Regions from separate parts of the Streptomyces sp. NPDC059002 genome, predicted to be linked through region 2. Evidence: riboswitches for the same ligand, from Rfam matches in the RefSeq annotation. Region 2 holds a riboswitch; the other holds the start of a gene.

Region 1 (4,203 bases), on a different contig from region 2:
TCGTGGCCGTCCCCGCGGCGATCTACGCGGCGGGCGCGGCGGGCTTCTTCGCCGTTCCGTACACGATCCTCGTCTACCCGCTGATCTTCACCTTCCTGCCGCGCCTGTGGTCGGTCTCGCACAAGCACGGGTACGTGACCACGTCGGACTTCGTCCGCGGCCGGTTCGGCTCCAAGGGGCTCTCGCTGGCCGTCGCGGTCACCGGCATCCTCGCCACGATGCCGTACATCGCGCTCCAACTCGTCGGCATCCAGGCCGTTCTCGACGTGATGGGCGTCGGCGGCGGTCCGGACACGAACTGGTTCATCAAGGACCTGCCGCTGCTGATCGCGTTCGCGGTGCTCGCCGCGTACACGTACTCCTCGGGCCTGCGCGCCCCCGCCCTGATCGCATTCGTGAAGGACGGCCTGATCTACCTCGTCATCGTCGTCGCCATCATCTACATCCCGATCAAGCTGGGCGGCTTCGACGACATCTTCGCCAAGGCCGGTGACGCCTTCGCGCAGACCAACCCGGCGACCGGCAAACCGCGGGGCGCGCTCGCGCCGCCCGAGGCGGGACAGTGGACGTACGCGACGCTGGCGCTCGGCTCGGCTCTCGCGCTGTTCATGTATCCGCACTCGATCACCGCGACGCTCTCGTCCAAGAGCCGCAACGTGATCCGCCGCAACACCACGATCCTGCCGCTGTATTCGCTGATGCTCGGCCTGCTCGCGCTGCTCGGCTTCATGGCGATCGCGGCCGGGATCAAGGTCGACAACGGCCAGTTGGCGATCCCGCAGCTCTTCGAGGAGATGTTCCCCGACTGGTTCACCGGCGTCGCCTTCGCCGCGATCGGCATCGGCGCGCTCGTGCCCGCCGCCATCATGTCCATCGCGGCCGCGAATCTCTTCACCCGGAACATCTACAAGGACTTCCTCAAGCCCGACGCGACGCCCGAGCAGGAGACCAAGGTCTCCAAGCTGGTCTCGCTCCTGGTGAAGGTGGGCGCGCTGGTCTTCGTCCTCGGCATGGACAAGACCGTCGCGATCAACTTCCAGCTGCTCGGCGGCATCTGGATCCTGCAGACGATGCCCGCGCTCGTCGGCGGCCTGTTCACCCGCTGGTTCCACCGCTGGGCGCTGCTCGCGGGCTGGGCGGTCGGCATGGTCTACGGCACGCTCGCGGCGTACGGTGTCGCGTCGCCGACGCAGAAGCACTTCGGCGGCTCGTCCGACACCATCCCCGGCATCGGCGAGATCGGCTACATCGGCCTCACCGCGTTCGTCCTGAACGTGGTCGTGACCGTCGTCCTCACCTTCGTCCTGAAGGCGCTGAACGCCCCCGACGGCATCGACGAGACGTCCCCGGAGGACTACACGGCGGACGCGGGCGACCCCGGCGTCGTCCAGGAACTGCCGAAGGCGACGGCGGGCGCGGGACATTGAGCCGCTGATCCGCCCGCTCCACACCTGACGATGGGCCGCCGGAAAACCGGCGGCCCATTGCCGTATCCGCGTTCCGGAAAACCGGCGGCCCACCGCGTACCCCTGTTGCACACTTCGCCGCATGGACATCATCATCAGACGCGCGCACCCCACCGAGTACGAGACACTGGGCGACCTCACTGCGCAGGCTTATCTCGACGACGGACATCTGACCTTCGGGAGCTCGGACACCTACCTCACGGTGCTGCGCGACGTGGCCGCGCGCGACGCCCGCGCCGAGGTCCTGGTCGCCGTGGCCGACGAGGAGTTGCTCGGCTGCGTGACCTTCGTCCCGTCCGGCGGGCCGATGGCCGACATCGCGCGGGACGGCCAGGCGGAGATCCGGATGCTGGCCGTCTCCTCCGCTGCGCGCGGCAGGGGCGCGGGTGAGACGCTGGTGCGGGAGTGCCTCCAGCGGTCCAGGGACGCGGGCCGCTCCGGGCTCGTCCTGTCCACGCAGCCCTCGATGCGCGCCGCCCACCGGCTCTACGAACGCCTCGGCTTCGTACGGACCCCCGAGCGGGACTGGAAGCCGATCGCGGACCTGACGCTGCTCACCTACGAGTTGACGTTCTAGGGCATCCGACGCACGGCACCCCTTCGGCGCCGACACAAGATGTGGGCCTGCTTCAGAAACGCGGCACAAGATGTATGCTCGTGCTCGCTGTCGCCGCAGGGGAATCCGGTGCAAGTCCGGAACTGTCCCGCAACGGTGTATGTGTACGTCTTTGTCGTACCCGCGAGTCCGAGGACCTGCCGGCAGCGCACCCGAGCCGTCCGGCCCGGGTGCCGACCGTCCGGGCCTCGTGGAGTGGGCCGGTGGACGCGGTGCGCCGCCCTGCCCGGGTGCGCCCGTGCGTCGCCCTTCCCTCCCCCAGGCCCAGAGCCGAGCGAGGGAGAGCTCCACGTGACCATCGCGCCTGCCGAACCTGCGTCAGCGACGACCACGCCGACCGCCGAGGGTACCGACGGGCCAGGGACCGCGCTGCTGCGCACCCTGACCGACCTCACCGCCGACCTCCCCGACGCCGACCCGGGCCGGGTCGCCGGCGCCGCGCTGCGCGGCCGGTCCGCCAAGGCCGACGAGGCCGAGCTGCGGGAGCTTGCGACGGAGGCGGCCGCGGGGCTCATCTCCGAGGACCCCGCGTACTCCAAGCTCGCCGCCAGGCTCCTGTCGATCGGCATCCGCGAGGAAGCCGCCACGCAGGGCGTGCGCTCCTTCACCGACTCCATCGCGGTCGGCCACCGCGAGGGCCTGATCGCCGACCGCACGGCGGACTTCGTCACCGAGCACGCGGCCCGCCTGAACACGCTGGTGGACACCGCGCTCGCGGACGGCGCCGACTTCCGCTTCGGCTACTTCGGCCTGCGCACCCTGCACAGCCGCTACCTCCTGCGCCACCCGATCACCCGGCAGGTCATCGAGACCCCGCAGCACTTCATGCTGCGTGTCGCGGCCGGTCTCGCGGAGGACGGGAGCGCCCGCGCGCTCGACGAAGTCGCCGCCCTGTACGGCCTGATGAGCCGCCTGGACTACCTCCCGTCCTCGCCGACGCTCTTCAACTCCGGCACCCGCCACCCGCAGATGTCCTCCTGCTACCTCCTCGACTCCCCGCTGGACGAGCTCGACTCGATCTACGACCGCTACCACCAGGTCGCGCGGCTCTCCAAGCACGCGGGCGGCATCGGCCTCTCGTACTCCCGCATCCGCTCCCGCGGTTCGCTGATCCGCGGCACGAACGGGCACTCCAACGGCATCGTGCCGTTCCTGAAGACCCTGGACGCCTCGGTCGCCGCCGTGAACCAGGGCGGGCGCCGCAAGGGCGCGGCCGCGGTCTACCTGGAGACCTGGCACTCCGACATCGAGGAGTTCCTGGAGCTGCGCGACAACACCGGTGAGGACGCGCGCCGCACGCACAACCTCAACCTCGCGCACTGGATCCCGGACGAGTTCATGCGCCGGGTCGCCGCCGACCAGGACTGGTCGCTGTTCTCACCGGCCGACGTGCCCGGGTTCGTGGACCTGTGGGGCGAGGAGTTCGACGCCGCCTACCGCAAGGCGGAGGCCGCCGGGCTCGCCAAGAAGACCATGCCGGCCCGCGATCTGTACGGCCGCATGATGCGCACCCTCGCGCAGACCGGCAACGGCTGGATGACCTTCAAGGACGCCGCCAACCGCACCGCCAACCAGACGGCGGAGCCCGGCCACACCGTCCACTCCTCCAACCTCTGCACGGAGATCCTGGAGGTGACGGACGACGGGGAGACGGCCGTCTGCAACCTCGGGTCGGTCAACCTCGGCGCGTTCGTCGACAACGGCGACATCGACTGGGAGCGGCTCGACGAGACCGTCCGCACCGCCGTCACCTTCCTCGACCGCGTCGTCGACATCAACTTCTACCCGACCGAGCAGGCCGGACGCTCCAACGCCAAGTGGCGCCCGGTGGGCCTCGGCGCGATGGGCCTCCAGGACGTCTTCTTCCAGCTGAAGCTGCCGTTCGACTCCCCCGAGGCCCGCGCGCTCTCCACCCGCATCGCCGAGCGCATCATGCTCGCTTCGTACGAGGCGTCCGCGGACCTCGCCGAGCGCAACGGCCCGCTGCCCGCCTGGGAGAAGACCCGCACCGCGCGCGGCGTCCTGCACCCGGACCACTACGGCGTCGAGCTGACCTGGCCGGAGCGCTGGGCGGCCCTCCGGGAGCGCATCGCCACCACCGGCATGCGCAACTCGCTCCTC
Region 2 (4,203 bases):
GCCCAGACCGCGCACGAGCAGCACCGCCGTCAGGCCGTACATGCCCGCGAGGCGCAGCCACTCGGGGCCGATCCCCGGGACGGACCCGTTGACCATGAGGGTGAGCAGGGCGCCGGCGAACAGCGCGAGGCCCACCAGGGCGGTGAGCGGTCCCGACGGCATCTCGCCGTCGTCGCTGCCGGCGATCGTCCTGGTGAACGTCATCGCGTCCGCCATCGGCCAGGGCGTGAACACCCAGATGAAGTGGAGCAGGCCGATGATCGCGAGGACGGCCGCCAACACGACGGGGACAACAGTACGGACCATGATCCAGTGCCTCCAGCTCCGTCGACCCCTCATCTATACGGGGTCGTATGGATCGGACCCTAGCAGCCATCTATACGATGCCGTACAGATGGGTGTCCCGGCGGAGAAGCGGAACGGAGCGGCACATGGCGGTGGCCCGCACCCCACGTCACAAGTGGATCGACGAAGGACTGCACGCGCTCGCGAGAGGCGGCCCCGACGCCGTGCAGATCGAGGCGCTGGCCAAGGCACTTGGCGTCTCCAAGGGAGGCTTCTACGGATACTTCGCCGACCGGCGCACCCTGCTCGACGAGATGCTCGACCGCTGGGAACGCGAGGTCACCGAAGAAGTGGAAGCCCGCGTCGAGCAGCAGGGCGGCGACGCGAAGGACCGGCTGCGCCATCTGTTCGCGATCGTCGACACGGGCGAAGGGCTCGACACCGACATCACGACCGACCTGGCGATCCGCGACTGGGCCCGGCGCGACCCGGCGGTCGCCGCACGCGTACGACGCGTCGACAACCGCCACATGGACTACCTGCGTTCGCTGTACCGCGCCTTCTGCGCCGACGAGACCGAGGTCGAGGCGCGCTGCCTGATCACCTTCTCGCTGTACATCGCCGACCGCTTCCTGTTCGCCGACAACGGCGACCGCAGCCGTGCCGACGTCAACGAACGCACGACGAGGTGGCTGCTCGCCTCGCCGAACTAGGGCCGCTCCGCCGGACGTTCCGGGTCGTACGCCCGAAGGCCGGGGATCCAGCCCCGCACCACCCCGCGGTACACCTCGTACTCCGCCCCGAACTGCCGTCGCAGCGTGGGCTCTTCATAGGTGCGGACGAACGTCGCCATCACCGCCCAGGCCACCAGGCCGTACCCGAGCAGCAGCGGGCGCGCGAGCACCAGGCCCTGGGCGAGGATGAGCGCCACCACCGCCACGTACATCGGGTTGCGCACATAGCGGTAGGCGCCGGTGATCACCAGATGCGCGGTGGGCGCCACCGGCGCGGGCGTGCCGAGGCCCTGCACCACGAAGCGGCCGAAGGAGTGCACGAGGAGCGCCGCCGAGCCGACGCACACGATCCAGCCCGCCGCGCGCACCGCCCAGGGCCACGATCCCCCGTCCGACCAGCCGTCCGAGAGCCACCACGGCACCAGGCCCGTCACCACCCCCGGCGCCACCACCAAGAAGACCGCGCTACCGGCCGCCGCCGCACCCTGACGCATGGCATCAGGATGCGAGATCCACCGCGCCGCGGAAAGGTCCACGACCGGACGGGGCACCAAGGCGCGCGGGGCGTACGCCGTGCGGACGCGCGAGGGTGTGCGCGCGTGCGCACCGCCGCACCGCCCCCCACGTGCAGGTTGTCAGTTTGATCATTGCGCATTACTGTCACCACGCCTTGGTGAACGGGAAATCCGGTGTGATGCCGGTGCGGCCCTCGCCACTGTGATCGGGAAGTCCGGCTCCAGCCCTCGCGGCAGCCACTGGGTGCGCACGCACCCGGGAAGGCGGAGTCCGGTCGGTACGACCCGTCAGCCAGGAGACCGGCCAGGGCGCGTTGTCCATCCACGAGGTGCTGGAGAGGGTCTGCCGAGCCATGCACATAGCCGAGGGTTTCCTTCCCCCGGCGCACGCGATCGCCTGGGGCGTAGCGTCCGCGCCGTTCGTCGTCCACGGAGTCCGCTCCCTGACCCGTGAGGTCAGGGAACACCCGGAGAGCACCCTGCTCCTCGGCGCCTCCGGGGCCTTCACATTCGTCCTGTCCGCGCTGAAGATCCCTTCCGTGACGGGCAGTTGCTCGCACCCCACGGGCACGGGGCTCGGCGCCATCCTGTTCCGGCCGCCGATCATGACGGTGCTCGGCACCATCACCCTGCTGTTCCAGGCGCTGCTGCTCGCCCACGGCGGGCTCACCACGCTCGGCGCCAACGTCTTCTCCATGGCGATCGTCGGCCCCTGGGCGGGATACGCCGTCTACCGGCTCCTCAAGCGGTACGACGTGCCGCTGATGGTCGCCGTGTTCTGCGGCGCCTTCGTCGCCGACCTGTCCACGTACTGCGTCACCAGCGTCCAGCTGGCCCTGGCGTTCCCGGACCCCAGCAGCGGATTCATCGGCGCCCTGGGCAAGTTCGGCGGCATCTTCGCCGTCACGCAGATCCCGCTGGCCGTCAGCGAGGGCCTGCTCACGGTCGTGGTGATGCGGCTGCTCACGCAGTCCAGCAAGGGGGAACTGACGCGGCTCGGCGTACTGCCGCGCAGCACACAGCCGACGGGTACGACGGAGCAGACCGAGACGGAGGCCGGTGCCCGATGAGCCGGAACGCGAAGATCAACACGCTGCTGCTCGTCATCGTCGCCGCGCTCGCGGCACTGCCCTTGATCCTCGGGCTCGGCGACGACAAGGAAGAGCCGTTCGCGGGGGCCGACGCCCAGGCCGAGAGTGCGATCACCGAACTCGAACCGGACTACAAGCCCTGGTTCTCGCCGCTGTACGAACCGCCTTCCGGAGAGGTCGAGTCGGCGCTGTTCGCCCTCCAGGCGGCCATCGGCGCGGGCGTGCTCGCGTACTACTTCGGGCTGCGCAAGGGGCGCCGCCAGGGCGAGGAGCGCGCCCTGGCGCAGGCCACCGACGCCGGGGCCGACGCGGCCCGGCCCGAGTCCGGACAGGTCTGACCCGGAGTGCTGCCCATCGATGCGGCGGCGCACAGCAGCCGCTGGCGCCGCCGTCACCCCGTGGACAAGGCCGTGCTCGGGCTCGGCCTCACCGTCCTCGCCATCTCCCTGCCGCCCTGGCCGGGCGCGGCCCTCGTGCTGGCCGCCGCGCTCGCCGTGCTCCTGGGCCCCGCGGGTGTGCCCCCGCGCAAACTCTGGCGCGCCTACCGCGTCCCGCTCGGCTTCTGCGTCACCGGCGCCCTGACCCTGCTCGTCCAGGTCGGCGGGCCCGACGGGTTCATCACGCCCGCCGACGGCGGCGCGGCGCGCGCGGGCGGTCTGCTCCTGCGCACCTCGGCGGCCTCACTCGGTGTGCTGCTCTTCGCGTTCACGACGCCGATGTCGGACCTGCTGCCCCGACTGGTGCGGGCCGGTGTGCCCGCGCCGGTCGTGGACGTGGCGCTCGTGACGTACCGGATGAGCTTTCTGCTCCTGGACTCCATGGGCCGGATCCGGCAGGCGCAGGCCGCCCGGCTCGGCCACACCACCCGGGCCGCCACCTGGCGTTCCCTGGGCGGTCTCGGCGCGACCGCGTTCGTGCGGGCCTTCGACCGGGCGGGCCGGCTGCAGGCCGGGCTCGCCGGGCGCGGCTACGACGGCACCCTGCGGGTGCTCGTGCCCGAAGCCCGGGTCTCCGGGCGCTTCGTGACCGCGAGCGCGGTCCTCCTCGCGGCCCTGACGGCCCTCACCCTCGTCCTGGAAAGGTTCCTGCCATGAGCGAGCCGGGCGACTCCTTGGTCGCGCTGCGCGGTGTCTCCTACGCCTACGAGGAGGGGCCCACCGTGCTCAGCGGCCTCGACTTCGACGTCGCCGGGGGCAGGGCCCTCGCGCTGCTCGGGCGCAACGGCAGCGGCAAGACGACCCTCATGCGGCTGCTCAGCGGCGGACTGCGCCCGGCCGCGGGCGCGTTGACGCTCGGGGGCACCCCCGTGACGTACGACCGCAAGGGCCTGACCCGGCTGCGCACCACCGTCCAGCTGGTCGTGCAGGACCCGGACGACCAGCTGTTCGCCGCCTCGGTCGAACAGGACGTGTCCTTCGGCCCGTTGAACCTCGGCCTGTCCGACGAGGAGGTCCGCACCCGCGTCGCCGAGGCGCTCGCCGCGCTCGACATCACCGCCCTGTCCGACCGCCCCACCCATCTGCTCTCCTACGGCCAGCGCAAGCGCACCGCCATCGCGGGCGCCGTCGCGATGCGCCC

The links. Region 2 has a riboswitch for cobalamin ahead of ACFWZ2_RS03325 (energy-coupling factor ABC transporter permease). Riboswitches for the same ligand answer to the same signal wherever they lie in the genome.
Region 1: it holds a riboswitch for cobalamin, as region 2 does, so the genes downstream of both, ACFWZ2_RS04695 (ribonucleoside-diphosphate reductase subunit alpha) here and ACFWZ2_RS03325 (energy-coupling factor ABC transporter permease) in region 2, are expected to answer to the same signal.

What each region holds. Positions count from the first base shown of each region.
Region 1 is NZ_JBHYJI010000003.1:216,033-220,235, reverse strand. It holds gene mctP (monocarboxylate uptake permease MctP) at 1-1,427, shown strand, start outside; gene ACFWZ2_RS04700 (GNAT family N-acetyltransferase) at 1,549-2,043, shown strand; cobalamin riboswitch at 2,105-2,242, shown strand; gene ACFWZ2_RS04695 (ribonucleoside-diphosphate reductase subunit alpha) at 2,374-4,203, shown strand, end outside.
Region 2 is NZ_JBHYJI010000002.1:307,078-311,280, forward strand. It holds gene ACFWZ2_RS03310 (DUF3995 domain-containing protein) at 1-306, opposite strand, end outside; gene ACFWZ2_RS03315 (TetR/AcrR family transcriptional regulator) at 432-998, shown strand; gene ACFWZ2_RS03320 (methyltransferase family protein) at 995-1,513, opposite strand; cobalamin riboswitch at 1,661-1,858, shown strand; gene ACFWZ2_RS03325 (energy-coupling factor ABC transporter permease) at 1,888-2,604, shown strand; gene ACFWZ2_RS03330 (energy-coupling factor ABC transporter substrate-binding protein) at 2,601-2,963, shown strand; gene cbiQ (cobalt ECF transporter T component CbiQ) at 2,970-3,719, shown strand; gene ACFWZ2_RS03340 (energy-coupling factor ABC transporter ATP-binding protein) at 3,716-4,203, shown strand, end outside.